DNA from 2 places in the Anoxybacillus suryakundensis genome. Region 1 is predicted to be linked to the other one. Evidence: predicted binding sites of a transcription regulator. Region 1 holds the regulator's gene; the other holds the start of a gene.
The links. Region 1 encodes LexA, which represses DNA repair genes until DNA is damaged. Its sites were predicted from a motif close to CGAACATATGTTCG; they were not measured.
Positions count from the first base shown of each region.

Region 1 (22,318 bases):
TGGTTGCGCTTCAAAACGATCCCATGAAGGCATGCTTACAACAGAAACATGAATACCTTCATTCGCTAACGCTTTTTGTGCTTCTACCGCTAAGCTCACTTCTGAACCAGATGCAAGCAATAATGCTTGTACTTCCCCTTGCGCTTCAGAAACAACGTACGCTCCTTTTTTCACTCCTTCATATGCACGCTCCGCTGTCGTTGCTAGCGTAGGAAGATTTTGACGTGTCAACACAAGTGCCGTCGGACGATCTGTGGATTCTACAGCTAATCGCCATGCAGCTGCTGTTTCGTTTGCATCTGCTGGACGAATGACACATACATTCGGCATCGCTCTTAATGAAGCGAGTTGTTCAATTGGTTCGTGCGTTGGACCATCTTCACCAACCGCAATGCTGTCATGTGTAAATACATATGTGACAGGTAATCCCATAAGCGCAGCAAGTCGAATCGCTGGACGTAAATAATCTGAAAAGACGAAGAACGTACCACCGTACACTTTCACACCGCCGTGAAGCGCCATACCATTTAACGCTGCGCCCATCGCAAATTCACGTACACCAAACCAAATGTTACGACCTTCATAACTTCCAGGTAAGAAGTCCCCTGCTCCTTTAATCAACGTTTTATTTGAACCTGCTAAGTCTGCGGATCCACCTAAAAATTGTGGTACGACTTTTGCGATTGCATTCAGTACTTCTCCAGAAGAAGCACGTGTCGCTAGACTTTTTCCTTCTACATATACCGGTAACTCTTTTTCCCATCCTTCAGGAAGTTTGCCATCAATCGCCATGCGTAATTGTTTTGCTAAGTCTGGATACGCCTTTTCATATTCAGCAAATAAAGCATTCCACTCTGCTTCTTTTTTCTCTCCGGCTTCTTTTACTACTTTTTCAAAATGAGCGTACACTTCGTCTGGAACATAAAAATCTTCTTCAAACGTCCATTTATATGCTTGTTTTGTTAGCTTAATTTCATCTTTCCCAAGCGGGGCACCATGTACATCTGCTGTTCCTGCCTTGTTTGGTGAACCGTAACCGATTGTTGTTTTCACTTCAATTAATGTCGGGCGTTCTAAATCTTTTTGAGCTTCAGCAATAGCTCGAGCAATTTCCTCGATGTTATTACCATCTTCTACACGAATATATTGCCATCCGTACGCTTTGAAACGTTGTTCTACACTTTCTGAAAACGAGAGATTTAATTCACCATCTAGCGAAATATCATTCGAATCATAAAGGACAATGAGGCGACCGAGTTTTAAGTGACCAGCTAACGAAGCAGCTTCTGCAGAAACCCCTTCCATTAAGTCACCATCACCGCAAATGGCATATGTAAAGTGATTGATGATTTCGAAGTTATCTTTGTTGTATGTAGCCGCTAAATGACGCTCTGCCATCGCCATTCCGACAGCCATCGCAATCCCTTGCCCAAGCGGTCCAGTCGTTGCTTCGACACCTGGTGTATGACCGTATTCTGGATGTCCCGGTGTTTTACTTCCCCATTGACGAAACTGTTTAATGTCTTCCATCGTGACATCGTAACCGCTTAAATGGAGCAAGCTATACAACAGCATAGAACCATGTCCTGCTGATAATACAAAGCGATCCCGGTTGAACCATTTTGGATTGCGCGGATTATGGTTCATAAACTTCGTCCATAATGTATACGCCATTGGCGCTGCACCCATTGGCATACCTGGATGACCAGAATTTGCTTTTTCAATAGCATCAATTGACAACGTACGAATGGCTGTAATTGATAATTGTTCGATAGAGTGTGTCATTATCTTCATCCTTTCGTTTGCAAGCATTCTCACCTTTTATGATATAGAAAAGTTCGTAAAATGTACAATGGTTCACAACATTTTTTTTGACAAACTACTGAAAAAAGAGAACATCTATGTAGTATGTTCTCCATGATAAGCACATTAATGCAAACGTTTTTTCTTACTATCCTTTAATTTTTTTGGTGTGACATCATTGCCATTTGGATCAATAACTTTTACAGCATGCAACGTTTCAATCATCGACGCTCGAAAGGCAGCAATATACTCTGTACGGAGTTGAAGCTGTTCTTGCTTTTCTTCATCTGTAAGACCTTCTACTTTTGCTTTTTTAGCTAGCGCATTAATTCGTGCTATTTTTTCAGAAGATAACATTCAACCTCATTCCTTTGTATTAACATTTTTGCTCGTATCATCATACAAAAATTTTTCTTTGTTGGCAAGTTGCTCATATTCTTTGTATCGGCGATGAACGGTAGCTTTTGATACATCATATCCTAGTGAACGGAGCGTAGCCGCAATTTCTGCGAACGTTAAGCGATTTTGACGCAAACGAACAATGTCTTCTATCGGTACGTCTTTCCTATCTCTTCCAGCCTGTTTACCAACATTGCGTAAATTATTTTCCGGTCGATAGCCGTTTTGAACAGCCCGTTGCATCCCACGTTTAATTTTTAAGTTATGTATTTTTCTTTGATACTCCTCTACAATACTAATGATTTCTAACACCATCGAATCGGCTTCTGACAACTGAAGCTCCCCACGATGACTAACTGTATACACGTGAATACCTTCTTTTTGTAAACAACGGAGAAGGGCAATTTTTGCATTTCCCCGTCCGAGCCTTGTTTCATCTTGAACGAGAACGACATCAATGCGATGTTGTTTAATGGCATCAAGCAACTCCATAATTCCTACGCGTTCAATGTCATAACCACTTGCCTGTTCTTCAATGATCTTGATAATATTCATTTCATATTCTTGGGCTAATTTTTTGAGCTCCTCTTTTTGTCTTTGTAACGATGTTTCTTGCGCCTGTTTTGTCGTACTTACACGACAATAAATAATTGCGTTCATCCGTCATCCCTTTCTCTATGGTTTGTTAGCAACAAGTTGATTTTCATGATTTGATTTTAACACAGGAATGACAATTTTCTCACCAACGATTAATCGGTCATCCGAACGCCCATTTACTTTCATCACCCATTCAATAAATTGCTGGTGCGACAATTGATGCTCGTGTTTATATTGATCTGCAAGCTCCCATAACGTATCGCCGGCTGATACTGTAATCTCAACATATTTTTCTTTATCCACAGATTGTGTTACATGTAGAAATGCCCATACAAATAGTACACTAAATAAAACCATCACCACATAATGTGATTTCCCCATACGACCTACCCCCTAGAACATTTGTTTGTATACATAATAACGGGAACTTTTGTTCGTGTCAACTACTTTTTCGAACTTATGTTTGTATTCACGTACAAAATTATGTTATAATATGGACAAAAATTGAAAAGGAAGAGGTGTATAATGATGACGAAATTGTCAAAACGGCAACAACAAATTTTGGACTTTATTAAACAAGAAGTGCGTACAAAAGGGTATCCACCGTCAGTAAGAGAAATTGGCGAAGCAGTTGGTTTAGCCTCGAGTTCTACCGTCCACGGACATTTAGCTCGTTTAGAAAGTAAAGGCTTCATCCGACGCGACCCTACAAAACCTCGAGCTATTGAGATTTTGGACGAGCACGAATCCATCCCAAAAACCAATGTCATCAATGTTCCGATCGTTGGAAAAGTCACAGCCGGACAACCAATTACTGCAATTGAAAACATTGAAGAATATTTCCCTCTTCCAGAACGGTTCGTCTCACCAGATGATCAAGTATTTATGCTACAAATTGTCGGAGAAAGCATGATTGAAGCCGGTATTTTAGACGGAGACTATGTGATCGTTCGGCAACAACAAACCGCTAATAATGGGGATATCGTTGTAGCGATGACTGAAGATCATGAGGCGACAGTGAAGCGATTTTTTAAAGAAAAAGATTATATCCGTTTGCAACCCGAAAATTCAGCGATGGAACCAATTATTGTTCAAAATGCTACAATTTTAGGGAAAGTCATAGGTGTATATCGTGCCATTCATTAAAAAAGGGAACATAAAAAAGCTAACGGAAAAACCGTTAGCTTTTTTAGTAAAGACTCATATATTGCTCACGTTCCCATGGATGTACCGCTGTGCGGAACATATCCCACTCAATTTCTTTCGCTTCGACAAAGTGCTCGAATAAATGTTTGCCAAGCGCGTTAACAATTACTTCATCCGATTTTAAGTTTTGAAGCGCTTCTGCTAATGTTGCAGGTAAGTCAACAATACCTTCTTCTAAGCGTTCCTCCTTTGTCATCACATAAATATTGCGATCGACTGGTGCAGGAGGTGTTAATTTATTTTTGATTCCATCTAATCCAGCTGCCAATAATACAGCCATCGCTAAATATGGGTTTGCCGCAGGGTCTACACTACGCACTTCAATGCGCGTACTCATGCCACGTGACGCAGGAATGCGAATAAGCGGGCTTCGGTTGCGTGCTGACCAAGCAACGTAACAAGGTGCCTCATATCCTGGTACAAGTCGCTTATACGAGTTCACCGTCGGGTTTGTTACTGCTGTAAAGTTTGGCGCATGCTTTAACACACCTGCGATAAACTGCAATGCTGTTTCACTTAATTGCAATCGACCGTTTGGATCAAAGAAAGCATTTTCACCATTTTTAAAGAGCGATAAGTTACAATGCATGCCTGAACCATTCACGCCAAAAAGCGGTTTTGGCATAAATGTCGCATGCAAACCGTGTTTACGTGCAACTGTTTTTACGACAAGTTTAAATGTTTGAATATCGTCGCATGCTTTTACGGCATTCGCATACTTGAAGTCAATTTCATGTTGCCCTGGTGCAACTTCATGATGGGATGCTTCGATTTCAAATCCCATCTCCTCTAACTCTAGTACAATATCGCGTCGGCAGTTTTCACCTAAATCCGTTGGTGCTAAGTCAAAGTAACCGCCATTATCGTTTAACTCTAACGTCGGCTCTCCTTTTTCATCTAACTTAAATAAGAAAAATTCCGGCTCTGGACCTAAATTAAACTCTGTAAATCCGAGCTCCTCCATCTCTTTTAATACACGTTTTAAGTTATAACGTGGACACCCTTCAAATGGCGTACCATCTGGATTGTAAATATCACAAATAAAACGTGCCACTTTTCCTTTTTCTGCTGTCCACGGAAAAATCACAAATGTATCTAAATCTGGGTATAAATACATATCAGACTCTTCGATACGAACAAATCCTTCGATCGATGATCCGTCAAACATCATTTTATTATCGAGCGCCTTTTGTAATTGACTAACTGGAATTTCCACATTTTTAATCGTGCCGAGAATGTCTGTAAACTGCAAACGAATATACTTTACATTCTCTTCCTTAACAATACGAAAAATGTCTTCTTTCGTGTACTTAGCCATACATATTCCTCCCCCAAAATGAAAAAGATCATTTATGTTAAAAAACATAAATTTTTAGTGAAAAAAGCGAGCAATATCTCCTTGACGAAGCGATGCCCGATTAAAACGGCCGGCTTGCATTAACTCGGCACGCAACAGTTTGCGCAACTCCGCTTCGGACAAATCTTGTTTCATCACTTTCGGTGCAACAGATGGCGTTGTTTCCGTATGTTGTTGTTGACGCGAAGCAAAAATTTGTTTAATGCCTGCTAAATTAACACCTTGCTCGATTAAATCTTTAATTTCAAGCAAACGATCCACGTCATTAAACGAAAATAATCGGCGGTTACCTTCTGTCCGAGCAGGTGAAACAAGACCGTGTTCCTCATAATAACGAATTTGTCGCGCTGATAAATCTGTTAATTGCATAACGATGCCCATTGGAAATAACGGCATGGAGCGACGAATGTGACTATTCATGTCGACCCCTCCTTACGTAATACGTATTTTCATTTTATTCTATGTCACTTTATATGTCAATGATATGTTATATTTTATCACATATTTTTTCTGAAAGATTTTATAATTGAATTAATTGTTTTTCAAGCAATCGATCAATCGCCATACACACAGCAATTTTTACATGTGAATACGTTAATCCGCCTTGCACATACGCCACATAAGGCGGCCGAATTGGCCCATCAGCTGATAGTTCAATGCTTGCACCTTGTACAAACGTTCCTGCGGCCATAATGACGTCATCTTCATAGCCTGGCATGTAGTTTGGATATGGCGTAAAATGCGAATTGACAGGAGACGCAAATTGAATCGCTTGACAAAATGCGATCATTTGTTCTGCATCGTCAAATTGCACAGATTGAATTAAATCGGTGCGTGTTGCGTTCCATGTCGGATACGTATTCATACCAATACGCTCAAGCATCGCCGCAGTAAAGACCGCGCCTTTTAACGCTTGGCCGACAACATGTGGCGCTAAAAAAAAGCCCTGATACATCTCCTGCAAGCTGTACAGAGAGGCGCCTGCTTCCGCACCAATTCCCGGTGATGTCATCCGATACGCACACATTTCGATATATTCGCGTTTACCAACGAGATATCCTCCTGTTTTTGCTAATCCGCCACCTGGATTTTTAATAAGTGAACCAGCAATTAAGTCTGCACCAATATGGCATGGTTCCTGCTCTTCGACAAATTCTCCATAACAGTTATCGACAAACACGACGACGTCTTGTTTGATTGCTTTGACAAAATCAATCATCTCTTTTATTTCAGCAATAGTAAACGACGGACGAGGGTCATATCCTTTCGAGCGTTGAATGCCGATCATTTTCGTCCGTTCGTTAATCGCTTGTTTCACCGCTGCAAAATCGACTTTCCCTTCAGTGGTCAGCGGAACGCTCTGATAGTCGATATGGAACTCTTTTAACGAACCGATGCCTTTGCCACGAATACCGACGATTTCTTCGAGCGTATCGTATGGTTTGCCGGTAATATATAATAGTTCATCTCCCGGACGTAATACACCAAATAAGGCAATTGTAATCGCATGCGTGCCAGAAATAATTTGTGGACGAACGAGCGCCCTTTCTCCTCCGAATACGTCGGCATACACTTTTTCGAGCGTATCACGTCCGATGTCATCATAGCCATATCCTGTCGATGGAATAAAATGTGCATCGCTTACTTGATGGTGGCGAAAGCTTTGTAATACACGATATTGATTGGAATCCATACGCTCATCAATTGCTTGATGAATCGGCGCAATTTGTGCCTCAATTTCTTTAACGAGCCTGGCAATTTTTTCTCCATGTGTAAAATGCTGAAACATAACAAAACCCTTTCTATTTACTGTATGTTCTTAGTTGTAACAAAAGTGGATGCTCTGGCAATATGTAACCACTACATTCATACATACCACTTTGTTCATTGAAATGAATGTGTCGTACAATTGTTTCTGCTTTTAGCTGGGCGAGCAATTTTCCTACAAACGCTGGAATCGCCACATCGTAACGCTCCATCGCTTCTGTCATCTTTTCTTCAATAAAGCTGCGCAAATTTTGAACATCTTGTTCATAAAACGCACTCACTAACATATAATCAGTCTTCGGGCTTGGTACAAAGCTTGGAAGAACGATGTCACGTTTGTTATATACCGTCGCCATTGGAATGTTTGTCGCTTCCAGCTCCTCAAGCAAACGGTAAACGGTTTGTTCATGTTGAATATAGTCCGGATTTGACGAATCAACAATATGTAAAATTAAGTCGGCTTCTTTCACTTCTTCTAGCGTCGAACGAAACGCCGCAACGAGCGTTGTCGGCAAGTCTTGAATAAACCCGACCGTGTCCGTCAAAAGCGTGGTATAGCCACTTGGTAACACCAGTTTCCTTGTGAGCGGGTCTAGTGTCGCGAACAATAAATTTTCTTCAAACGCATCCGCGTTCGTGAGCCGGTTAAAAAGCGTTGATTTCCCAGCGTTTGTGTAGCCGACTAGCGCGATTTGAAACACCGCATTTCTCTTTCGTCGTTCGCGATACCGTCCGCGATGTTCAACGACCGCTTTTAGCTGCGCTTTAATTTCGTCGATGCGGCGACGAATATGACGACGGTCTGTTTCTAGTTTCGTTTCTCCCGGTCCTCTCGTCCCGATTCCACCGCCTAATCGAGAAAGTTTTACACCTTGTCCACTTAAGCGCGGCAAAATATATTGTAACTGAGCAAGCTCGACTTGCAATTTCCCTTCCCTTGAGCGAGCACGGCTTGCGAAAATATCTAAAATAAGTTGCGTCCGATCAATGACGCGTACGTTTAATAACTTCGTTAAGTTGCGGTTTTGGCTTGGTGACAATTCATCATTAAAAATAACGACATCTGGTTCAAGCTGTTCAACAAGCCGAACAAGTTCTTCCACTTTTCCTTTACCGATATATGTCGCTGGATGAATCGTGTCCCGTTTTTGTGTAACACTTATGACTACCTCACCGTTTGCAGTATGAACGAGTGAAGCAAGCTCTTCTAGCGAATACGAGAACCTTTCATCATCAACGTGTGGTAATTGACACCCAACGATAATGACTCGCTCTTGTTCTTTTTGCATATTTTCCCTCTTTCCTGTTGAACGTCTGTTCTCATCATAACAAATCTTATGTAAAAGTGCTATGACTGAAAAATGATCGTTGATTTTTTCATATTTTATACATAAAATTTTAACGTAATGTTACATTATAGAAAGGATTGCGAGAATGACTTGGGAAGTATTAAGTATGATTGGTACCATTGCTTTTGCGATTAGTGGAGCTATTGTCGCTATGGAAGAGGAATACGATATTTTAGGTGTATACATCCTTGGAATTGTTACGGCATTTGGTGGCGGTGCTGTGCGCAACGTATTAATTGGTGTACCTGTATCTATTCTTTGGCAACAACAAACACTTTTTTTTATTGCATTTATTGCGATGACGATTGTCTATTTGTTTCCACAAAAAACGTTGCCTCATTGGCAACGTTGGGGAAACTTTTTCGATGCCCTTGGACTTTCAGCCTTCGCCATTCAAGGGGCGCTGTATGCCGTTCAAATGAATCGTCCGCTAAGCGCAGTGATTGTTGCGGCTGTATTAACTGGGAGTGGTGGCGGAATGATTCGCGATATACTAGCCGGAAGAAAGCCTCTTGTATTACGTGATGAAATTTATGCTGTTTGGGCCATTGTAGCGGGGGTTGCTGTCGGAACGGGAATCGTACATTCTTCTGTTAGTTTGTATGTATTATTTGTTATCGTTGCAACTTTGCGCATTTTATCTTATACATACAACTGGAAATTGCCGAATAAGTCATTGAAGGCGGAAAACTGAAACAGAGGGTGTCCCGAAAATAACGGGACACCCTTTCTTATTACCATGTATACCATGAAACACCTTCATAAAACTATGTCGTCCCTCATTATTCTTCGTATCGTTCAACAATAGTCGCGGTTGCCATGCCGTGCCCAATGCAAATCGTTAATAGTCCATAGCGTCCCCTTCGTCGTTCAAGTTCGTGAACGAGCGACGTTATCAGTTTCACACCCGTTGCCCCAAGCGGATGACCTAACGCAATCGCACCGCCGTTGACGTTTACTTTCGAAAGCGGCGCACCGATTTCTTTTTGCCAAGCAAGGACAACAGGAGCAAACGCTTCGTTAATTTCGACAAGATCGATATCGTCAATCGTAAGGTTCGCTTTTTGCAATATTTTTTTCGTCGCCGGAATGACGCCGTCCAACATGTATGTCGGGTCGGAGCCGACGACCGTTTGGGCGATGATTTTTGCTTTCGGCTTCAAGCCGAGGCGAAGTGCTGTTTCGCGCTCCATCAGTAGCACGGCCGCTGCGCCGTCGCTCATTTGACTTGCGTTTCCAGCTGTAATTTTTCCGTCTTGTTTAAAGACCGGCTTCAACACTGCCAACGCTTCAAGCGATGTATCTTGGCGCGGTCCTTCATCGGCGGTTACGATGATGTCGTTGCCGTCTTGATCAATCCCACCTACTGGTACAATTTCTTCAGTGAAACGACCTTCTGCTTGCGCCCGAAGCGCCCGTTGGTGGCTTTCGTACGCATATGCATCTAACTGTTCTCGTGTCAATCCGTATTTTTCAGCAATCAATTCAGCAGAAATGCCTTGGTGGACGAATTCGTATTTTTCATGGAGCGACGGTGGAATCGTCCGCTCGTTTCCATCGCTTAAAATCGGCACTTTCGTCATACTTTCCACACCAGCCGCAATCGTGATGTCCATATCGCCTGATTTAATTTCCTGCGCAGCGAAATGAAGCGCCTGCTGCCCCGAACCGCACATGCGGTTAATTTGCACTGCGGGCACGTCAATGGGAAATCCTGCCTCAAGTGCCGCTAAACGCCCGATATTATATCCTTGCTCGCCAATCGGTGTCACGCATCCCATGACAATGTCCTCAACAAATTGCTTTTTTACTCCGGCTCGCTTGACGACTTCCTCAAGCACGACAGCCGCTAAATGAACCGGATGTTTATCGCGAAACACTCCGTTTCGCTTGCCAACAGGGGTGCGTACCGCTTCGACAATCACCACTTCTCGCATATCTTTCCCTTCTTTCACTCGTATGTGTAAAACCCTTTGCCTGTTTTTCGGCCGAGATGTCCTGCTTCGACAAGTTTGCGAAGCGTTTGTGGCGGGCGGAACCGGTCGCCATATGCTTCTGTCATATTTTCACTGACAAATAACATCGTATCTAACCCAACTAAATCGGCAAGTTCAAGCGGTCCCATTGGGTAATTCAGCCCGAGGCGAATCGCTTTGTCAATATGTTCCGCAGAGGCGACCCCTTCTTCATACATGCGAATGCATTCAATCATATGCGCCGCGATCGCTCTTGTCGTCACAAATCCTTGCATATCCTTGACGAGAACCGTTTCTTTGCCGATAGATTCCGATAGTTGTTGAATCGCTTCGATCGTTTGTTCGGACGTCGCCACGCCTTTGACGATCTCAATGAGCTTCATGACTGGCGCTGGGTTAAACCAATGCATGCCGATGACTTGGCTCGGACGTTTGGTGGCTGCGGCAATCGCCGTGACGCTTAATTCCGACGTATTTGTCGCTAAAATGGCTTCTTGTTTCGCATAGCGGTCAAGCTGTTCAAACACTTGTTTTTTGAGCGGCAAATGTTCTGGGACCGCTTCGATGACAACGTCCGCTTCTTTTACTGCTTCTTGCAAATTCGTTTCGGTTTGAATGCGAGCAAGAATAGCCGTTGCCTCTTGTTCTTGTAGTTTGCCAGCTTTTACGAAACGAGAAACGCTTTTTTGAATGGACTTCATTCCTTTTTCAAGCGCCGCTTCGGAAACATCGTATAAATAAACCGTTTTTCCGCCCATCGCTAGCGACTGGGCAATGCCGCTTCCCATTAAGCCAGCACCGATGACCGCCATTATTTGCATCATTAACTCCTCCTATTGAACGTTTGTAAAATAGTCGCGCAATTGTTCACGTAATTTCATTTTCAAAAATTTTCCGACACTCGTTTTCGGAATTTCGTTCATAAAGACGATCTCATCTGGCAGCCACCATTTCGCAAATTGCGGGCGTAAAAAGTCGTATAGTTCCTCTTTTGTCACATGTTTTCCTTCCTTCACTACAACGCAAGCGATCGGTCGCTCTTGCCATTGCGGGTGCGGCACAGCAACAACCGCCGCTTCAAACACGGCTTCATGCGCCATCAACGCGTTTTCTAAATCGACAGACGAAATCCACTCCCCGCCACTTTTAATGACGTCTTTCGTGCGGTCGACAATTTTAATAAACCCTTCTTCATCTACTGTCACGACATCGCCTGTATATAGCCACCCGTCGCGAAATGCATCTTTGCTTCGTTCATCGTTGTAGTATTCGTCGGCAATCCACGGACCGCGCAAGCATAGTTCGCCCATTTCTGTTCCATTCCATGCTACTTCGCCGTCTTTGCCAATCACTTTCATTTCTACCCCAGGGACAAGAAATCCTTGCTTCGCACGGATGTCCAATTTTTCTTCGTTCGATACGTGCTGTTGGTAGCTTTTCAGACGCGATAAGACGACAAGCGGGCTCGTTTCCGTCATGCCGTATGCGTGTACGAACGGGATGCCGTATTTTTCTTCAAAGGCGCGAATCATTCCTTTCGGCGCTGCTGAACCGCCACATAAAATGCGCGTTACGCTGCGTAAATCGTACGTGCCTTTCTCCAATTCGTTCAATAAGCCAAGCCAAACGGTCGGCACACCAGCGGCAAGTGTCACTTTTTCTTGTTCCATTAGTTCTGCCAATATTTTCGGTGTAAATGCCGCCCCCGGCATAACAAGCGTCGTCCCAAACCAAACCGCGGCAAACGGCAAGCCCCACGCATTCGCATGAAACATCGGCACGACCGGCAGCGCCACATCCGATTCCGATAGTGCCGCACTATCGGCAAGCCCTAGCGCCATGCTATGGAGAACGATGCCGCGATGGGAGTATAATACGCCCTTCGGATTCCCGGTTGTCGCAGACGTATAGCACATGCCAGCAGGATGATGCTCGTCGATATCTTTGACAAATGAAATCGGTTCGGCTTGTTGTAACAATTCCTCATAATGATAAACAGGCGACAGCGCCGTCTCCGGAAGCGTCGGCTCATCGGTCATAATAATAAACGCCTCGACGTTTATTTCGTCTTTCACCCGTTCAATGAGCGGCAATAAATCGTCGTCAATCAATAGCACGCGGTCGTTGGCGTGGTTAATAATATACGCGATATGTTGCGGCGACAGGCGAATGTTAATCGTGTGCAACACCGCCCCAATGCCTGGAATGGCAAAATACGCTTCTAAATGGCGATGATGGTTCCACGCAAATGTACCAACACGATCTCCTGTATTGACGCCAAGTGTTCGTAGTGCACTAGCAAGCTTTCTCGTCCGCTCGCCAATTTCTTTATACGTATGGCGGACAATCCCGTTTTTCATCCGCGAAATGACTTGTTTTTTCGGAAAAAACATTTCTGCCCGTTCAAGCATTGTCGCAATATTTAATGGAATGTTCATCATTTACCACCACTCCTTTATGTTCGTTTAGTTTTGGGGCTCGTGTACGTTTCGTAAAAAACTGCTCATCGTAACGGGTCGCTACTTCGATTTGGTCGTTGTCGATATGAATCATTTTTCGGTACGTATCGCTTGTAAACCACGTTTTCGCCTCATCGGTTTCTAATACCGGTGTTAAACAACAGTCGACTTGTCCAGAAAAAGCGATCCATTGTTGAAACGTTTTCGAACGAAACAACTGCTTTATTTCTAGAAAGAGAGGATTGTCGTCGCAAGCCGCTGATAAATGCCCTTCATACCATTCAGGCTTTTCGACTGCATCGCAAAAATTGCGCCAAAAATGCGCTTCAAGCGCCGCGAGCGCCACGTACCGCCCGTCTTTCGTTTCGTACAGATGATACGACACAACTGTCCCAGCTAATATCGGAATGCCATTTTTTTGTCCGGTATAGTGCTCGAATACAAAATGGTTCGTCATCATCGCAAGCAATCCATCAACAAGGGAAACGTCTATATAACGTCCTTTCCCCGTCCGTTCGCGCGCATATAACGCAGCGGTAATTTGTTCGACGACATGCATGCTCCCGATGAGATCAGCAAGCGTAATCGTCGGATGAATTGGGCGACCGTCCGCTTTCAGCTGGGCTAAAACACCTGAAAGCGCCATGTAGTTTAAATCATGACTTCCAAACGATGCATACCGGCTATGTTGACCGTAGCCACTAATCGAACAATATACGAGTGATGGATTCATAATGGATACGTCTTCATAGCCGAGCCCAAGTTTTTTCATAACACCGGGGCGAAAACTTTCGATAACAACGTCCGCTTGGCGGATGAGCTGTTGCGCCGTTTGAACATCTGCTGCATTTTTCAAATCTAGCGCTATGCTTTTTTTATTTTTATTGTTCGCATCAAACAGGCAGTCGTCGGCTAGCTCCCGCATCCGATCGCCTGCTTTTGGCTCAATTTTGATGACTTCCGCTCCTAAATCCGCTAAGCGAAGGCTAGCAAATGGGCCAGGGAGGTAGTGAGAAAAATCAACCACTTTGATTCCGTCCAGCAATAAAATCCCCCCTAAAGCCCGAGATGTTTCGCGATGATCATTTTCATTACTTCGTTCGTGCCTGCATAAATAGCACTAACTGGGATGTCGCGATAACGTCTAGCAATTTCGTATTCTTCCATATAGCCATAGCCTCCATGAAGCTGCATTCCTTCCGAAGCGACACGCTTTGCCATTTCCGTCATCCACCATTTCGCCATCGATACGTTGGCCACGACGTCTTTCCCCGCAATATGCTGTTCGATAATATCATCAAGAAACGCGCGCCCTAATGCAATTTCCGTTGCCATTTCCGCTAGCCGGAATTGGACGGTTTGAAATTGGCTAATCGTTTTTCCAAACGCTGTACGCTCTTTCACATATCGTTTCGTTAAGTCAAACATCACTTCTGCTGCTGTTTGGGCAGCGATGGCGACGATAAGCCGCTCTTGTTGTAATTTTTCCATTAAATAGTAAAAACCTTTTCCTTCTTCGCCAAGCAAGTTTTCTGCCGGAACTTTCGCGTCGCTAAAAAATAACTCGGCTGTATCTTGGGCATGCAAGCCGACTTTTTCTAGCTTCCGGCCGCGTGTAAATCCCGGTGTTTCTCGTTCGACGACAAGGAGACTCATGCCTTTATGCGGCGGATTGGCCTGCGGATTTGTTTTGCAGACGACGATGACTAAATCCGCATGAATGCCGTTTGTAATAAACGTTTTTTGCCCGTTGACGATATAATGGTCACCATGTTTCACTGCTGTTGTTGCAATACTTGCTAAATCAGAACCTGCTCCTGGCTCAGTCATCGCAATAGCGGTGACAAACTCCCCAGACACGCATTTTGGCAACCATTTTTTCTTTTGCTCGTCTGTTCCGTACGACGCGATGTACGGAACGACGATATCATTATGCAAGCCGATGCCGACAAGGCTTGACCCTACTTTTTCTAACTCTTCATTAATGACGACCGAATAGCCGAAATCGGCACCAAATCCACCATATGTTTCGTCTACCCACGGACAAAGGAAGCCGTTCTCCCCCATTTTCCTCCAAAACTCCCGTGGAATGATTCCTTGTTTTTCCCATTCGGTATAAAACGGATACGCTTCTTTTTGTAAAAATTTACGGAACGCTTCACGAAATATATGATGTTCTTCCTGTAAATATGTTGCCATGCTGTCACCACCCTATGATTGCGCCATTTTCTTCATTTGTTCGCGCAATAAAAACTTTTGAATTTTTCCGCTCGCATTGCGTGGTAGTGCATCGACGAAATAATAGGCGCGCGGTCGTTTGTATGGCGCGAGTTTGTCGCTTTGTTTGCAAAACGCCTCTAATTGTTCGACGGTAAGCGCGTTGTCTTTTTTCACAACAAACGCAACAACTTTTTCTCCCCATAGCGCATCCGGCTCTCCAAGTACAGCGACATCAAGCACTCCTTCATGCTCATAAAGCACGTCTTCTACTTCGCGCGGATAGACGTTTTCTCCTCCGCTAATAATCATGTCATCGACGCGATCGGCAACGTATAAATACCCTTCTTCATCCATATAGCCTAAATCGCCGGAATGATACCAGCCTTTATACATCGCTTTTTCCGTCGCATCTTCACGGTTATAGTAGCCAACCATCATGCACGGGCCTTTGACAATAATTTCGCCGACTTGTCCTGGCGGCAAGATGTCGTCTGGGTCAGACGGTCCATCTTCGCGCGGTTTGACGATGCGAATTTCATGGTTTAAGCACGCGCGCCCGGCAGACCCGGCTTTCGTTAATTGCTCATCTTCGTATAAGAAAGTCACCGCCGGTCCCATTTCCGTCATGCCGTACGCTTGAATTAATTCAATTCCTAACCGCTCTTTGCATTCTTTCACAAGCACTGGCGCCATCGGAGCAGCTCCGTATAATCCGATGCGAAGCGACGATAAATCATAATCGGACAATTTCTCTTGCAGCAGCATATTCCACATCGTCGGTGCAGCAAATAATATAGTAATTCGCTCTTGCTCGATGACGCTTAACACTTGTTTCGGATCAAAATGGTGGACGATGACGTTTGTTGCTCCAGCGTGAACACGCGGAAGGAAACAACAATGCAATTCTGCGCAATGAAACATCGGTGCGGTGACAAGTCCCCGCTCTGTTTCGCGAATGCGCATAACGGAATTGCAAATCAAGCTTTGTTCGACCATGTCGCGATGTCGATGCATCACTCCTTTTGGTCGCCCTGTCGTTCCGCTTGTGTACATAATCGCATACAAGTCATGTTCAAAAACATCGATGACTGGAAGTTCGCTATTTGCGCGTTGGATTTGTTCACGATAGGAAACTGCATATGCTGGTGCTTGCCCATCAATGGCCCAAAAAGAAATATGTGGAAATTCACGATGGATGGCTGCGATTTGTGGCTCAACGGCTTGTTCAAATAGCACGATTTTTGGAGTAGCATCAGCTAAAATGTAAGCGATTTCTTGTGAACGTAAACGAAAGTTGATCGGGTTGAAGACAGCCCCGATTTTCGCGCACGCAAAAAAAGCAGTCGCCAGTTCTGCCGTATTAAATAACACGGTCGATACGCGATCTCCTTTTCGGACTCCCGCTCCTAAGAAAGCGTTTGCAAGTTGGTCCACTTCTTTTTCCCATGCTTCGTACGTATAACGAAGCCCTGTACGAACATCAACAAGCGCCTCTTTTTTGGGGAATTTCCTTACAGACTGTGAAAATAGTTCTCCAATTGTAATATGCAAAATAACCCCTCCTCAACTTTTTATATTAATATAAGTAATATTTTTTATTTTCAGACTATATTCTACAAAATAAAAAAGAAACCCTTCTTTCTTACATAAAAAATAAGGAAGGTTCCCCTCCCCTATTCATTCAACAACTAGATCCCGTTCTCGTATAATCATCAATTCTTTTTTATCATAACGCCCTTCATGCAACAGGCGCACTGCTTGTTTCCGAATTGCTTTTTCAATCAAATTTCGAATGTAACGACCGTTACTAAACTTTCTTTGATACCCCCCAGTTAACAGCTGTTCAATATGTTCACGTAGCTTTCGTTCTGCTTCGGAAGTAAGCTCATATTCTCTCATGTGAAGCATTTGTTTTGCGATTTGTACAAGTTCCTCTGCTGTGTAATCAGGAAATTCGAGCATTAACGGAAAACGTGACGGCAATCCTGGGTTTAACGATAAAAAATAATCCATCTCAGCCGGATATCCGGCTAAAATTACGACTAAATCGTCAGAAAAATCTTCAATTCCTTTTACTAATGTATCGATGGCTTCTTTTCCAAAATCTTTTTCTCCTCCGCGTGCAAGTGAGTAAGCTTCATCAATAAACAAAATGCCTCCGCGTGCTTTTTTAATTAAATCGCGCGTTTTATTCGCTGTATGACCGATGTATTCACCGACTAAATCAGCACGTTCTGCTTCAATAAAGTGTCCTTTGGATAAAACGTTCATTTCTAAAAACAACTTCCCAAGAATGCGAGCAACTGTCGTTTTCCCTGTACCTGGGTTCCCTTTAAAAATCATATGAAGCGATTGTTTATTTCCTTTCAATCCGTTCACTTGACGCGCTTTATTAATATATAGCCAAGCATAAATTTCCTTAATTAATTTTTTCACTTCACTCAGTCCAACTAATTCATCTAGCTCTTTTTGGATTTCTTTCAGCACCGCATGTTGATGATAATCAATTCGATTAGGTGCTTCTTCTTTTGGCAAGTAATTGACATTTTTTGCGTTAAGCACAATATTAATTTGACTTTTCGTTTGCTTCATCGTCAACTCTGACAAGGCGCTGTCACCTCTCCTTCATCGTTGCTTCTTTTATCAATATACGCTGTTGTTGCCTATTTCGTGACAAATGCCTAATGAAAAAAATCGCCCACCGATATGGTGAGCGATTTGGGTTACTCGATCTCGATTTTCACATTTTTTTGTGGTGCAAATGTGGAAATCGCATGTTTATAAATTAGTTGTTGTCTTCCGTCCACTTCCAATAACACTGTAAAATTGTCAAATCCTTTCACTAATCCACGCAATTGAAATCCATTCAGTAAAAATACAGTAACCGTCGTTTCTTCCTTCCGCAATTGATTTAAAAACTGATCTTGAATGTTTATTGTGTTTTTCATTACGTCGTCCTCCTCTTTTTCTCTCTACATTACGTCTATATATTCGCTTGAAAGCGAAACTTTCCTTCTATGTAATGCAAAATTTCATTGACCCGCATCTCAAACATTGTGTCATCCGTCATGTCAAACCATCGAACAGGCATTTGGTTGCGGAACCATGTAAGTTGGCGCTTCGCGTAGCGACGGGAGTTTTGTTTCAACTGTTCGATCGCTTCTTCAAGCGTAATTTCTCCATCCAAGTGTGCATAGAGCTCTTTATAACCGATGGCTTGAATGGCTTGACAGTCGTGTAAACCTTGATCATACAATCGCTTCACTTCTTCAATCAATCCTTGAGCAATCATTTCATCTACTCGCCGATTAATACGTTCATATAGTTTTTCTCGTTCCATTGCCAACCCAATGAGTGCAACGTTGTAAACAAGTTGTCGTTTTTGTTCTTTTAGCCATTCTGTCATTGTTTTCCCTGTGCAATGGTAAATTTCTAACGCACGTATGACACGGCGAACATTATTCGGATGGATACGTTCTGCACTTAAAGGATCTATACGTTTCAGTTGTTCATACAGCTCATCAGGCGAATATCGCTCGAGCGACTGACGATACAAGCTGTTGGAAGGTGCATCTGAAAATTGATAATCATAAATAACAGATTGAATATATAGCCCTGTACCACCAACGATGATTGGAAGCTTTCCTCGTCTCGTAATGTCTGTAATAAGTGAGCGAGCAAGCGTCTGAAACTCTGCAACAGAAAAAGATTCATGCGGCTCTTTTATATTTAGTAAATGATGTGGAATACCTTCCATTTCTTCTTGACGAATTTTAGCCGTTCCGATATCTAGTCCTTTATATACTTGCATCGAGTCTCCATTAATAATTTCTCCGTTTAAACGCTTGGCTAACTCTATGCTCATTTTTGTTTTCCCTACAGCCGTTGGACCAATTAACACAACGACTTTTTCTTCCATAAAATACCACTACTTTCCACTCTAATTCACATTCATTTATTATAGACAAACCTTGTACATTTTATCATCTCATTTTGAAAAATTTCATTCGAAAGCGGACGAAAAATATCCGCTTTCTACATGACACGTTTAAACATTTTTTCTAGTTCATAAGTAGAAAAATGAATAATAATTGGACGACCGTGCGGGCATGTAAACGGATTGCTTGTTTTACGCAACGACTCGAGCAATGCAAATATTTCATCGTTGCGCAAAAATTGATTCGCTTTAATCGACTGTTTACAACTCATCATAATCGCTGCTTTTTCCCGGAGTTGCTTGATGTCTACTTTTTTCATTATTAACACTTGCTTAATCATTTCCTCAATAATTACTGCTTCTTCCCCTTTTGGAAACCATTGAGGATGAGAGCGAACAATAAAACTGTTATGACCAAACGGCTCTAAAAACACACCGCACGCAGCTAATTGGTCGCGGTAACTTTCAATAAGTAAATACTCACTTGATGAATAAGTAAGCGTCAGTGGAATAAGTAAAGGCTGTAACTCATTTGTAACACTTGCTAATTTTTCACGGAAGTATTCGTATTTAATTCGTTCTTGTGCAGCATGTTGGTCAATAATATACAGCCCGTTTTCATTTTGAGCTAAAATATATGTCCCGTGCATTTGGCCAATCGGATATAATGGCGGAATGCGTTCTCGATCCATCTCTTCTATTACATGTTCACTTGGAACAACAGGTTCTACATCGAGTGTCTTAACATCTTGATCACGGGTACGCTCGTCACTTCTCTCTAAAACGATTCTCTTTTCTGTTTTCTTTTCCTGATCATGATGTACCTTCGTTACACGAGGTGACACCCCATTGGATTCTTTCACGATATGTTCAAACGAAAACGTTTGTTGTTCTGTTTTCGGTTTTTCCACTCGTGGTATGGTTATCTCGGGAATGAGCGTCTTTTTTTGAAATGCTTGGCGAATCGTTTGTTGAACGAGTTCGTTTAATTCTCCTTCTTTACTAAAACGCACTTCCAACTTGGCTGGATGAACGTTTACATCTACAAGAAGTGGATCCATAACAATATTTAAAAATGCAATCGGATGCCGTCCAATTGGAAGAAGCGTATGATATCCTTCTTCAATCGCTTTATATAACGAATAGTTTTTAATATATCGTCCATTGACGATGGTCGTCATATAGTTCCGGGACGCACGCGTCACCTCAGGTAAAGCAACATAACCGTTAATTGTAAAATCAAGAGTCTCCGCACGAATAGCAATCATTTTTTTTGCAATATCAATTCCGTAAATCGCAGCTAACACTTGCCGTACATCCCCATTTCCGTTCGTATAAAACAGTTGTTTTCCGTTATGTGTTAACCGAAATGAAATATGCGGATGTGCAAGCGCTAGACGATTGATCACATCAACAATGTGACCAAGCTCCGTATGAATGGTCTTCATATATTTTAGACGAGCTGGTGTATTGAAAAATAGATGGGAAACAGTAATATCTGTTCCTTTTCGACTGCTCGTCCGACTATGTTGCACAAGTTCCCCGCCTTTTAAAACGAGCCACGTTCCTGATCTTTCACCAGTACTCGTCTTCAATTCTAAATGGGAAACGGAAGCAATACTAGGCAACGCTTCTCCTCGAAAGCCGAGTGTACGAATGCGAAACAAATCTGTTTCTTCTTTAATTTTACTTGTTGCGTGTCGTTCGAAAGCTAAAAAACAATCTTCCTCTTCTAACCCATCTCCGTTGTCAACCACGCGAATTTTTGCCAATCCCGCTTCTTCTAACTCGACTTCAATGATCGTGCTATGAGCATCAATCGCATTTTCAACAAGTTCCTTCACAACAGAAGCCGGGCGTTCCACAACTTCCCCTGCTGCAATTTTATTCGCTAACGCGTCATCAAGTTTGCGAATTTTCCCCACGTTTTTCCTCCTTTCACTTTAGTAGCTTTTGAATGTCATATAGTTTATTCATCGCTTCAAGCGGTGTCATATCAAGTAAATCGAGCGCCTGAATACGCTTAATCACTTCTTTCTCTTTTTTTGATATATCCGAACGCACTTTGTCATGTCGTTCTTCAAACATGCTTAATTGCTCAAACTTCTCTTTCTTGTCTTTTATGATCGGTGTCGAATTTGATTCAAATTCAAATAAAATTTGTTCAGCCCGTTGAATCAAATCTAACGGCAACTTAGCTAAGTGAGCTACATGAATGCCGTAGCTTTTATCCGCTGGACCTTCTTTAATTTTATGCAAAAAGATGACTTTACCATTTTCTTCTACCGCACTCACATGAACATTTTTTAGGCGTGGCAATCGTTGTTCGAGTGCCGTTAATTCGTGATAGTGAGTACTAAATAGTGTTTTGGCGCCAATGCGATCATGAATATACTCGATCATGGCTTGAGCAAGCGCCATACCGTCATATGTGGATGTTCCACGACCAATCTCATCAAATAAAATAAGACTATTTTGCGTCGCGTGAACGATCGCATGACGTGCTTCTAACATCTCAACCATAAATGTACTTTGACCTGCAACTAAATCGTCAGCCGCTCCAATACGCGTAAATACTTGATCAAAGATCGGTAATATCGCTTCTTCCGCTGGAACAAAACAACCAATTTGTGCCATAATAGCTGTTAATGCAATTTGACGCATGTATGTGCTTTTTCCAGACATATTCGGTCCTGTAATAAGCAGCATTTCTCGTTCAGCATCCATATAACAATCGTTTGGAACATAAATATTTGATCCTAATACTTTTTCAACAACAGGATGTCGCCCCTGTCGAACTACAAGACGACGATCGTGGGAAAACTGCGGTTTACAGTAATTATATTTTTCACTGACAGTAGCAAAACATTGTAAAACATCTAATTGGCTCATGTTTTTTGCTAATTTTTGTAAACGTGCAATATATTGTTTTACTTGTTCACGTATAGAAACAAATAATTCATATTCTAATTCTATGCTTTTTTCTTCTGCTTCTAAAATAAGTGCTTCTTTTTCTTTCAACTCTTTCGTCACAAAACGCTCGGCATTAGCTAGCGTTTGTTTACGTTCATATCGTCCTTCCGGTAATAAGTGCAAATTTGCTTTTGTTACTTCGATATAATATCCAAACACTCGATTATAACCAATCTTTAACGATTTAATTCCCGTTAATTCCCGTTCTTTCGCTTCTAACTGCGCAATCCACGTTTTCCCATTTCGACTAGCATCTCGAAATCGATCCAACGTTT
Region 1 covers NZ_LIOK01000009.1:7,076-29,393, forward strand. The annotation lists gene tkt (transketolase) at 1-1,785, opposite strand, end outside; gene ASC42_RS08110 (DUF896 domain-containing protein) at 1,930-2,160, opposite strand; gene ASC42_RS08115 (YneB family resolvase-like protein) at 2,167-2,862, opposite strand; gene yneA (cell division suppressor protein YneA) at 2,878-3,180, opposite strand; gene lexA (transcriptional repressor LexA) at 3,328-3,945, shown strand; gene glnA (type I glutamate--ammonia ligase) at 3,989-5,323, opposite strand; gene ASC42_RS08135 (MerR family transcriptional regulator) at 5,378-5,782, opposite strand; gene ASC42_RS08140 (methionine gamma-lyase family protein) at 5,883-7,151, opposite strand; gene hflX (GTPase HflX) at 7,165-8,418, opposite strand; gene ASC42_RS08150 (trimeric intracellular cation channel family protein) at 8,564-9,172, shown strand; gene ASC42_RS08155 (thiolase family protein) at 9,261-10,415, opposite strand; gene ASC42_RS08160 (3-hydroxyacyl-CoA dehydrogenase family protein) at 10,430-11,278, opposite strand; gene ASC42_RS08165 (long-chain fatty acid--CoA ligase) at 11,288-12,895, opposite strand; gene ASC42_RS08170 (CaiB/BaiF CoA transferase family protein) at 12,858-13,958, opposite strand; gene ASC42_RS08175 (acyl-CoA dehydrogenase family protein) at 13,970-15,112, opposite strand; gene ASC42_RS08180 (fatty acid--CoA ligase) at 15,125-16,684, opposite strand; gene spoVK (stage V sporulation protein K) at 16,811-17,740, opposite strand; gene hfq (RNA chaperone Hfq) at 17,857-18,081, opposite strand; gene miaA (tRNA (adenosine(37)-N6)-dimethylallyltransferase MiaA) at 18,117-19,052, opposite strand; gene mutL (DNA mismatch repair endonuclease MutL) at 19,169-20,995, opposite strand; gene mutS (DNA mismatch repair protein MutS) at 21,009-22,318, opposite strand, start outside.

Region 2 (11,085 bases), on a different contig from region 1:
GAGGAATAAGATGGGACAAAAATGATTTTTTCGCATGCTCCTTTACTCGTTCATGTTTCGTGACAAAATAAACGATGATTGGAAATAAAAACGGGGCAAAAAATACGCTGAAATAACATAACGCCGCAAGCAACTTATTTCCTTCCATCGAAATCAACTCCTTTTTCCTTTACTTAATACATACGATTGTTTGAAAGAAAAGTTTCGTACAAAAAAAAACCGAGCGTGCTAGACGCTCGGTATACGCTGACGCATGCGTTCGCGATCGCGCGCTAAAATCGGTTGTAAATATCGTCCTGTATATGACTGCTCGATTTGAGCGACTTCCTCCGGCGTACCTGTCGCAACGATTTGTCCGCCCCCATCGCCGCCTTCTGGTCCAAGATCAATAATATAGTCTGCCGTTTTAATGACATCTAAATTGTGCTCAATGACAAGCACCGTATCTCCTTGTTCCACAAGCCGTTGTAGAACATGTAACAAACGGGAAATATCATCCACATGCAAGCCCGTTGTCGGTTCGTCTAAAATGTATAACGTTCTTCCTGTTGAGCGACGATGCAATTCAGATGCTAACTTCACCCGTTGCGCCTCTCCGCCTGAAAGCGTCGTAGCTGGCTGTCCGAGCTGCATATAACCGAGCCCGACATCGTATAACGTTTGCAATTTCCGCTTAATTTTTGGAATGTTTTCAAAAAACGTGAGCGCTTCTTCCACTGTCATATCGAGCACTTCAGCGATATTTTTATCTTTATATTTCACTTCCAACGTTTCGCGATTATACCGTTTACCGTGACACACTTCACAAGGGACGTATACGTCAGGCAAAAAGTGCATTTCGATCTTAATAATGCCGTCGCCGCGACATGCTTCACAACGACCGCCTTTGACGTTAAAACTAAACCGTCCTTTTTGATATCCGCGCATTTTCGCTTCGTTCGTCGTCGCAAATAAATCGCGAATATCGTCAAAGACGCCCGTATATGTCGCAGGATTCGAGCGCGGGGTTCGACCGATTGGCGACTGGTCGATGTCAATGACTTTATCTAAATAATGAATACCACGAATGTCCGTATGCTCTCCCGGTTTTACTTTTGCGTTGTGTAGCTTTTGTGCTAACGATTTATGCAAAATTTCATTAATAAGCGTACTTTTTCCTGAACCGGATACACCTGTTACTGCAACAAACAATCCGAGCGGAATGCTTACATCGACGTTTTTTAAGTTGTTTTCGCGCGCCCCAATGACTTCAAGCCAACGGCCGTCTGGCGTTCTTCGTTCAACAGGAAGCGGAATAAATTTTTTCCCCGATAAATATTGACCGGTTAACGAATGTGGATCGTTCATCACTTGTTCAGGTGTTCCTGCGGATACTACTTGTCCGCCGTGCGCCCCTGCTCCCGGTCCGATGTCAATTAAATAATCTGCCGCAAGCATCGTATCTTCATCGTGCTCAACAACAATAAGCGTATTGCCTAAGTCGCGCATGTTTTGCAACGTCGCAATTAACCGATCGTTATCACGCTGATGAAGTCCAATAGACGGTTCGTCTAACACGTATAATACACCCGTTAAGCGCGATCCGATTTGCGTTGCTAAGCGAATGCGTTGCGCCTCTCCACCTGAAAGCGTTCCTGCCGCGCGATTTAACGTTAAATAATCGAGCCCAACGTTTTTTAAAAAGCCGAGTCGCTCGACAATTTCACGTAAAATGAGATGAGCGATTTTTTGTTCTTTTTCCGTTAGCTGAAGCGTTTCAAAAAACGTAAGCGCCTCGTTGACCGACATCGCCGTCACTTCGCCAATATGTTTGCCGCCAACGAAAATAGCTAAACTTTCTTTTTTCAATCGATTGCCATGACACGTTGGACATGGCTGTTCAGTCATATATTTTTCCATTTGTTCACGTACGTAATCGGACGTCGTTTCACGATAACGACGTTCGACATTGCGTACGACACCTTCAAATTCCACATACGTTTCGCGCACGTGACCAAAATCGTTTTCATAGCGGAAATATATTTTTTCTCCGTTTGATCCGTACAATAAAAGATCGAGCTGCTGTTTCGACAATTGTTTGACAGGTATATCCATATCAATACCGTAATGACGGCATACCGTTTCTAGCAATTGCGGATAATATTGCGAGCTTTGTGGCTCCCATGGCGCAAGCGCATGTTCACGAAGCGTCAGCTCTTTATTTGGAATGACTAAATCAAGATCGACTTCCAGCTTTGCACCTAATCCATCGCACGACGGGCACGCACCGTACGGGCTGTTAAATGAAAATAAACGCGGCTCTAATTCACCGATCGAAAAACCACAATGTGGGCAAGCGTGGTGTTCACTAAACAACAGCTCTTCTTGTCCGATGATATCGACGACCACTTTGCCATCAGCTAACTTTAACGCTGTTTCAAGCGAATCAGCAAGACGCGATTGAATGCCTTCTTTCATAATGATGCGATCAATGACGACTTCAATGGAATGTTTTTTATTTTTTTCAAGCACGATGTCTTCCGATACATCGCGCAATTCCCCGTCAACTCGCACACGCACGTACCCTTGTTTTTTGATCTCCTCTAACGTTTTTACGTGCGTTCCTTTTCGTCCGGAGACGATAGGAGCTAAAATTTGCATTTTCGTCCGTTCTGGATATTGCATTAAGTGGTCAACCATTTGTTCAATCGTTTGCGATGTAATTTCAATACCATGTGTCGGGCAAACAGGTCGACCAATGCGTGCAAACAGTAAACGCAAATAATCGTAAATTTCCGTCACTGTTCCGACTGTTGATCGCGGGTTGCGGCTCGTCGTTTTTTGGTCAATCGAAATGGCAGGCGACAACCCTTCAATCGAATCGACATCAGGCTTATCCATTTGCCCTAAAAATTGACGGGCGTATGCCGACAGCGATTCGACATACCGCCGTTGTCCTTCTGCATAAATCGTGTCAAATGCAAGCGATGATTTTCCTGAACCAGACAATCCGGTAAGCACAACGAGTTTGTTGCGCGGAATAACGACGTCAATATTTTTTAAATTGTGCGCTCGTGCACCTTTGACGACAATATGATCCATCGATTACACCTCAGCTTTCAATTCTAAAATGAGATCGCGCAGTTCGGCAGCACGTTCAAAATGAAGAGCTTTGGCTGCTTCTTTCATTTCTTGTTCGAGTTTGGCAATAAGCGCAAGGCGCTCTTCTTTTGATAAATGACGGACATCTTTCGTTTCATACGTTTCTTTTTCTTCCGCGGCAAATGTGGCACGAATGACATCTGGAATGTCTTTTTGAATCGTTTTTGGCACGATGCCGTGCTCATTGTTATACGCTTCTTGAATCGCGCGTCGCCGCTTCGTTTCATTGATCGCCATTTCCATTGATTTCGTGATCGTATCGGCATACATAATGACGTGACCGTTCGCGTTGCGCGCTGCTCGTCCAATCGTTTGGATGAGTGAACGTTCAGAACGTAAAAACCCCTCTTTATCAGCATCTAAAATGGCTACAAGCGACACTTCTGGAATATCGAGCCCCTCCCGCAATAAGTTAATGCCGACGAGCACATCGTATTTGCCTAATCGTAAATCGCGAATAATTTCAATGCGTTCTAGCGTCTTAATTTCCGAATGCAAATATGCCACTTGAATACCGATATCTTTTAAATAATCGGTTAAATCTTCCGCCATTTTTTTCGTCAACGTCGTCACAAGGGTGCGTTCTTTGCGAGCAATGCGCTTTTGAATTTCATCAACTAAATCGTCAATTTGTCCGGCAATTGGTCGCACATCAATCGTCGGATCCAACAATCCTGTCGGACGAATAATTTGTTCAACGACTTCCGGACAATGTTCTAGCTCATACGGACCCGGTGTCGCAGATACGTAAATGACTTGATTTACTTTTTGTTCAAATTCTTCAAACATGAGCGGACGGTTATCAAGCGCTGACGGCAAACGGAAACCATGTTCAACAAGCACTTCTTTTCTCGCTTTGTCGCCGTTATACATGCCGCGAATTTGCGGCAACGTCACATGTGATTCGTCAATGACAATTAAAAAGTCGTCAGGAAAATAATCTAGTAATGTATAAGGCGTTGAGCCTGATGGACGCAATGTTAAATGACGTGAATAATTTTCAATACCTGAACAAAAGCCCATTTCCTTCATCATCTCAATATCATAGCGCGTCCGTTGCTCTAGTCGTTGCGCTTCAAGCAATTTTCCTTGTTCACGCAGCTCGCGAAGCCGATCTTCTAATTCCTTTTCAATATTTTCAATGGCTAGCTTCATTTTTTCTTCGCGCGTGACGAAGTGCGATGCTGGGAAAATTGCCACATGTTCTCGCTCTGCCATCACATGTCCTGTGAGTGCATCCACTTCGCGAATGCGCTCAATTTCATCACCAAAAAACTCAATGCGAATACAATGCTCGTCTCGTGAGGCAGGGAAAATTTCGACGACATCTCCGCGTACCCGAAACGTTCCGCGGCGGAAGTCAATATCATTTCGTTCATATTGAATGTCGACAAGTCGGCGCAACAAATGATCGCGCTCGATTTCCATACCGATGCGAAGCGAAACGACAAGTTCGCGATATTCTTCCGGCGAACCTAAACCGTAAATACACGACACGCTAGCAATAATAATAACGTCACGTCGTTCAAATAACGCAGACGTCGCGGAATGGCGCAATTTATCAATTTCATCGTTAATGCTCGCATCTTTTTCAATGTACGTATCCGTTTGCGGCACGTACGCTTCCGGCTGATAATAATCGTAATAGCTAACAAAATATTCAACAGCGTTGTTCGGGAAAAATTGTTTAAACTCGCTATACAACTGACCCGCTAACGTTTTATTATGAGCGATGACTAACGTCGGTTTATTTACTTGTTGAATGACGTTTGAAATCGTAAACGTTTTTCCTGTTCCTGTTGCTCCAAGCAACGTTTGATGCTTTTTCCCTTGCTGAATCCCTTTGACAAGCTTCGCAATCGCTTTCGGCTGATCGCCGCGCGGCTCATAAGCGGATACTAATTGAAATGCGCTCACATTCGTCCCTCCACTTCATTTCTACTTCGTATTGTACCATATAAACGGAACGAAAAGCGAAAAATACGAACAAATATTCTATGAAAAAACCTGCCCATTTGGACAGGTTTACGACCGTTTTTGTTTCTCGACCATTTGTTTTGCATATAAAAATCCGACAATGAGCGACGCCAAATCTGCAACAATTTCATACAACTGATCCGTATATCCTTTCACGTATGACGCCACTAACAAAGCGACAGTCAGCAATGTCCCGACATAATGGTTATACGTAACCCGCGTAAAAAAAATGACTAACAACGCCGGCACAATTAATGCTAACACAAACCACATGTTTACCCCTCATCTCTTACGAATAACAGTCCGAGTTCGTGATGCTCCCCTTCAAATAAAGCGGTTTGCGCAAAACGAACTTCCCCGTTCTCGTTTAGTACTTCTAGCTTACAAAACGCTCGATTTTGTTGCAACGCCGCGTAAAATTCATCTTCCGTCGCCACTGGTGCGCCATTCACCTTCACGATGACTTCTCCAACGGAAAGTGCCATTTTATCCGCTGGCGTGTTCGGCAACACCCCTAAAATGACAAGCCCCATCGCTCGCTTCGTAAAATATGGCGGACATTTTTGTTCATATAACTTCGCTGATAAAGCAATCCATTCTCTCCATAAAATAGCCACTACAGCAGCGACGATCGCGAGCGGCTTTATCCAATAGCTAGCAATCGCCAATAAACTGACGACACACGCTAACAAACCGATGCGCTTGGCCGTCCATTTCGCTAAATGCACAGGTAGCCCCGTTTGCACACGTTGTGAAAAACCAAGCAAAAACGGAACGAGCACGAACGAATACGTATCGCCACTAGAAATGATTGGCCACCACGCCGCAAACGATTGCACGCCATCCCCCGGCACAGGGATGAACAACGGAACAAGCCAGAGCCGCTGAACGAACTGCTCCCCGATCACAAGCCCTCGCTTACTCTTCACAAGACGAGGAGAACTTAGCTCTGCTCCTTCCCGATCAACGAGCCACATTTCGATAAACAAAAGCAACCCGATGAGAAACGCGACAGCTGTCACATTCGTTTCTGTCATATGCGGGAAAAAACGCGTAAAAAACGGCTGCGCCCACTCTGTTTGCGCAAAAAAACTAACGGTAAATATGACGATACTCCCGACATACGCAGCCGATAATAACCGAAGCTGCATAAACAAACTGCATACGATCGTGACGATTGTCCAAAAGACAAGCGTATCATTCGGAAGAACGACCCCAATCCCAACCGTCACAAGCGAAAAAATGAGCGCAAACCAGCTGCGCGAGCGAATAAGTGCACGCCACTCACGCGATGATCGGTACACGCGCGTATGAAAATCTCGCCGTTCTCGTTGCACGCGCAGCCAGCCAATAAACCACGCAAATATGATCGCATAATATAATAACGGTTGTAACCAAAACGTTCCGAGCGCTTTCAACCACGCAAATCCCCATGCTTCCATTTCCATCAACTCCATTTTTTCGGATCGTCTATTTCTCATTGTAACAAAATTCAAGCGTTTATGGTTGACGAAAATTCACTTTCTTTGCCGAATAAGCACTAGTTTTGTCAACATGCAAGGAGTTTCATAAAAAATGTCTAACTTTTTTCAACATATCATTCGGAAGGAGCGTGGAACGATGGAGTTAAAAACGAGCGCGGTCGCGAAACGACTTGGTGTATCGACAAAGACGGTGCAACGCTGGGTGAAAAAATACAACATTCCATGCACAAAAAATGAAGCAGGGCATTACGTATTTACAAACGAAGCGATCGAGCAATTAGAAAAATATAAATTTCTCGGCATCGATGAAGAAGAAAAAGAACATGCAGAATGGGAAGAAGTTGAACAACGATTAAACGAACTGGAACGAAAAATTGATCAAAAAGCAGATGACGTTGTCTCTTTTCAATTGCTACAACATCGCCGCGAAATAGAGGAAATGCTTCAATATATTCAACAGCTCGAGCAACGAATTGCTCACCTCGAACATCAACAACAAACGAAACTTATTCATGAGCAACCAAAACAAAAACGACGTGGCATTATTAGCTTCTTCTTATAAAAGTATCCCCCCTGTCTTCAAAATGGACAGGGGGGATTTTTTATTTCGCAATAAGCTGTAATGCTTTTTTCAATTGCTCGTCATATCGTTCGTCACGAACTGCTTCCATCACTTTTGTTTGCAATACGTCCGCCGTTTGTTTATCAATTTTTCCTGTCGCTTGTAAGCCGTTTGCTTTTTGGAACGATTGGACAGCTTGTTCGGTTTGTTTGCTAAAATATCCGTCTTCACGCCCCGGATCAAAGCCGAGACCTTTTAACATTTGTTGTGCACTCTTAATTTGTTCATTATTCATGTCATATACTAAAGGCTGATCGATTTGAAGCGGATGAGCATAGAAAAAGTCCGGCTGTTTTACTTTTACATCTGGCTCAATTCCTTTTTTATGAATCCAGTTCCCATTTGGAGTCAGCCATTTATATAACGTTAATTTAATATGGCTGCCGTCATCCATCGGCAACGCTTGTTGAACCGTTCCTTTTCCAAACGTTTTTTCACCGATGAGCATATAGCCGCCTGCTTCTTTTAACGCTGCCGCTAAAATTTCTGATGCTGAAGCACTTCCGTTGTCAATAAGCACGACAATCGGATAATCTTTTTTCTTCGTTGCATTCGAGAAAAAGCGCTGTTTGTCCCCATCACGTTCTTCAATTTGTACATACGGTTTATCTTTTGGCACAAGCTCTTTCAAAATGTCTTCAACACTTTGTAAGTAGCCGCCCGGATTGCCACGCACGTCGATGATGAGCCCAGCCATTCCTTTTTTCTCAAATTCAGATAACTTCTTTTTAAAATCTTCAGCCGTTTTTTCTGCAAATGATGTAATTTCAATATAGCCAATTTGTTTTCCGTTTACTTCTTTTATTGACGCATATACCGTTTCAATTGGAATTTCATCGCGGACGACTTCAATCGTTAGTACGCCACTTACTCCTGGACGGACGATTTCTAAACGAGCGACCGTTCCTTTTTTTCCACGAATTTTTAATACCGCTTCATATAAATCAAGCCCTTCTAGACTTTCGCCGTTCACTTTAATAATTTGATCGTTTGGACGAAGCCCAGCTTTTTCTGCAGGCGACCCTTTAAATGGGGCAACGATCGTCACTTTCCCGTCAACCATGCTGACTTCCGCTCCGATGCCTTCAAACGAGGAATCAAGCGACTCGTTAAACCGCTCCGCCGTTTCTTTATCCATATAAACGGAATATGGGTCTTTTAGTGTTGCAATCATTCCTTGAATCGCACCATCAATAAGCTGTGCGTCATCTACGTCTTGAACATATTTTTGTTTAATCATGCTGTATGCTTGTTCAATTTTTTTAAATTCCTCATTCGACGGCTTCTCCGTTGTCGTTGGCATATCGATCGTAATCGTCGATGTTTCGGAAGAAAGCGACTGCATTCCAACATACGTTACGCCTGAGCCGAACAACATCGATAAAATCATTAGTGCTGCGATTGTTTTTTTGTTCATATTGTGCCTCCTCACCCTTCGATACATGAAAGGCATCACACCGTGTGCGATGCCTGTTTGCTTTCATTATATGAATAGCTTGTACCGTTCATAACTTATAAAGATGTATTTATTTTACACCGAACGTCTGATTTTCTCAACTAATGCGCAAAAGCACAGCAAATAAGCTGTGCTTTAAAACGGAACGTATTGCATTGGGTCTACCGCATTTGATTTCGACGCATTCCAAGGTCCGCGATGCAATTCAAAATGCAAGTGTGCACCGAATGAACGCCCAGTATTCCCCATATAGCCAATCATTTGTCCTTTGCTTACGTTTTGTCCTTCACCAACGAGGCGCGATTCTAAGTGGGCGTATACCGTCGTATATACTTGTCCATTAATGTAATGCATAATAAAAATGACGTTTCCATAGCTTGATGAATAGTATGAGCGATAGACGTAACCGTCAGCTGCCGCAACGACAGGAACGCTAGAACCACGTTTACCAATATCAATGCCGTAATGGAATTCGCCCCAACGCGGTCCAAATGTCGATGTAATTGGACCGTTTGCTGGACGCATAAACGCCCCGTCTGTTACAGGAGGCAAACTTCCTCCATCGCCTTCAGACGAACCGCGGCTCGCTAATGCTCTTTTTCGTGCTTCTTCTTGCTCTTTTTGCCGGCGAATCATTTCTTGCAATTGGCTTTTCATCGCCGCTTCTTGTTTTTCAAGCAACTCTTTTTCTTCTTCTAAAGCGAGTTGTTTTTCTTCTTCATGCTTTTGTTCTTCCTTTAACTGCGCCATTAATTTTTCTTTTGCTGCGATTTGCTTGTTTAACGTCTGTTTTAATTGTTGAAGCTCAGTTAGCTGCTTTTGCAAGCTGACTAACTGATCGTTTAATTGTTGTTCCTTCGCTTCTTTTAACGCCTTATCTGCTTCTTGCTCTTTAATGATTTGACGATCTGCTTCAAAAATAGTCGCAACTGCGCTCATGCGGTCGATAAAGTCACTAAAACTTTTCGCTCCAAGCAAGACGTCTAAATAGCTCACGACACCGCCGCTTTCTTGCAATGAACGCGCGCGCTCTTTCAACAATTCATTACGTTGTTCAATGCGGGCAACGACTTCTTCAATTTCTTTTTTCAGCGCAACGATTTGTTGCTTCGTTTCCTCTATGCTTTGTTGTTTCGCCCGAATGTTGGCGCTCGTTTCTTCTACCGCCAAATCGAGCTTTTTGATTTCCTCATCCAGTTTCTTTTGTTCTGCTTTTAACCGTTCAATTTCTTGTTGCGACTGCTCTAATTTACTTTCAAGCGATGTTTGTTTTTGTTGCACGCTTTTAATTTCTTGCTTCTTTTGTTGAATGTCGCGCTTTGTTACCGCATATGCAGGCGCCGCGACACTTGTAAACAGCATTACAGCTGCAACGATCGTTCCCCATCTGTTTCGCACCGTAAACCCCTCTCTCTTTCTATACTTTTAAAAATCGTCTCACTGACATCATGCTTCCCCACATGCCGATGCACGCTCCTAATAAGACGAGCACAGCTGCCAACTGCCATGCAAACGGATAAAATGGGAGAAGTTGAAAAAATGTATCTTTCAACTTTGGATACAATAAATCAAATACGTACGAGTAAGCGGAAAGAACGACAACAATCGGAATGACCGAACCGAAAATGCCAAGCCATAGCCCTTCAAGGAAAAACGGCCAGCGAATAAACCCGTTTGTCGCGCCTACTAATCTCATAATCTCAATTTCGCGACGGCGGGCAAAAATCGTAATTTTAATTGTGTTCGAGATGAGAAACATCGCTGTAAATAACAACCCGATAATAAGCGCTAATCCGACATTGCGAATCGTTTTCGTTGCGGCAAATAGTTTTTCAATTTGCCCTTTTCCGTATTTCACTTTGCCGACAGATGGCAACGGTTCAATTTGCTTTGCGATTTTTTCTGTATCAAGCGGATTTTTCGCTTTCACGATAAATACATCGCTTAACGGGTTATCTTGTTCAAATAAGCGGAATGACTTTCCGTCTTCTCCGAAACTTTCAATCAACTTTTGCAATTCTTCGTCTTTCGATGAATACGTTACTTTTTCGACGCCAGAAAGAGCTTCTAACTTTGCTCTGAGCGCATCTTTATCTGCTTCTGTCGCACTTAAATCGACGTGCACACGAATTTCGACGTCGCGCTCAATTTGTTTTGTTATATGTTGAATATTGAGCATAATGACGAGAAATACGCCGACAAGCAAAAGCGTCACCGTGACAGCACTAATGGACGCAAACGTCATCCAACCGTTTCGTCCGAGACTTTTTAAGCTTTCACGAAAATGACGGCGAAGGGTGTTAAGTTTCATAGCCATATTCCCCCTTCACTTCATCACGCGCAATTTTTCCACGTTCAATCGCAATAACGCGCTTACGAATCGTATTCACAATTTCACGGTTATG
Region 2 covers NZ_LIOK01000016.1:43,766-54,850, forward strand. The annotation lists gene ASC42_RS10750 (magnetosome magnetite crystal formation protein family) at 1-148, opposite strand, end outside; gene uvrA (excinuclease ABC subunit UvrA) at 229-3,081, opposite strand; gene uvrB (excinuclease ABC subunit UvrB) at 3,085-5,058, opposite strand; gene ASC42_RS10765 (CsbA family protein) at 5,167-5,391, opposite strand; gene ASC42_RS10770 (PDZ domain-containing protein) at 5,394-6,560, opposite strand; gene ASC42_RS10775 (MerR family transcriptional regulator) at 6,739-7,164, shown strand; gene ASC42_RS10780 (S41 family peptidase) at 7,205-8,641, opposite strand; gene ASC42_RS10785 (murein hydrolase activator EnvC family protein) at 8,816-10,078, opposite strand; gene ftsX (permease-like cell division protein FtsX) at 10,098-10,991, opposite strand; gene ftsE (cell division ATP-binding protein FtsE) at 10,981-11,085, opposite strand, start outside.
Region 2: the regulator LexA is predicted to act here: its motif matches at 5,125-5,138, upstream of uvrB (excinuclease ABC subunit UvrB).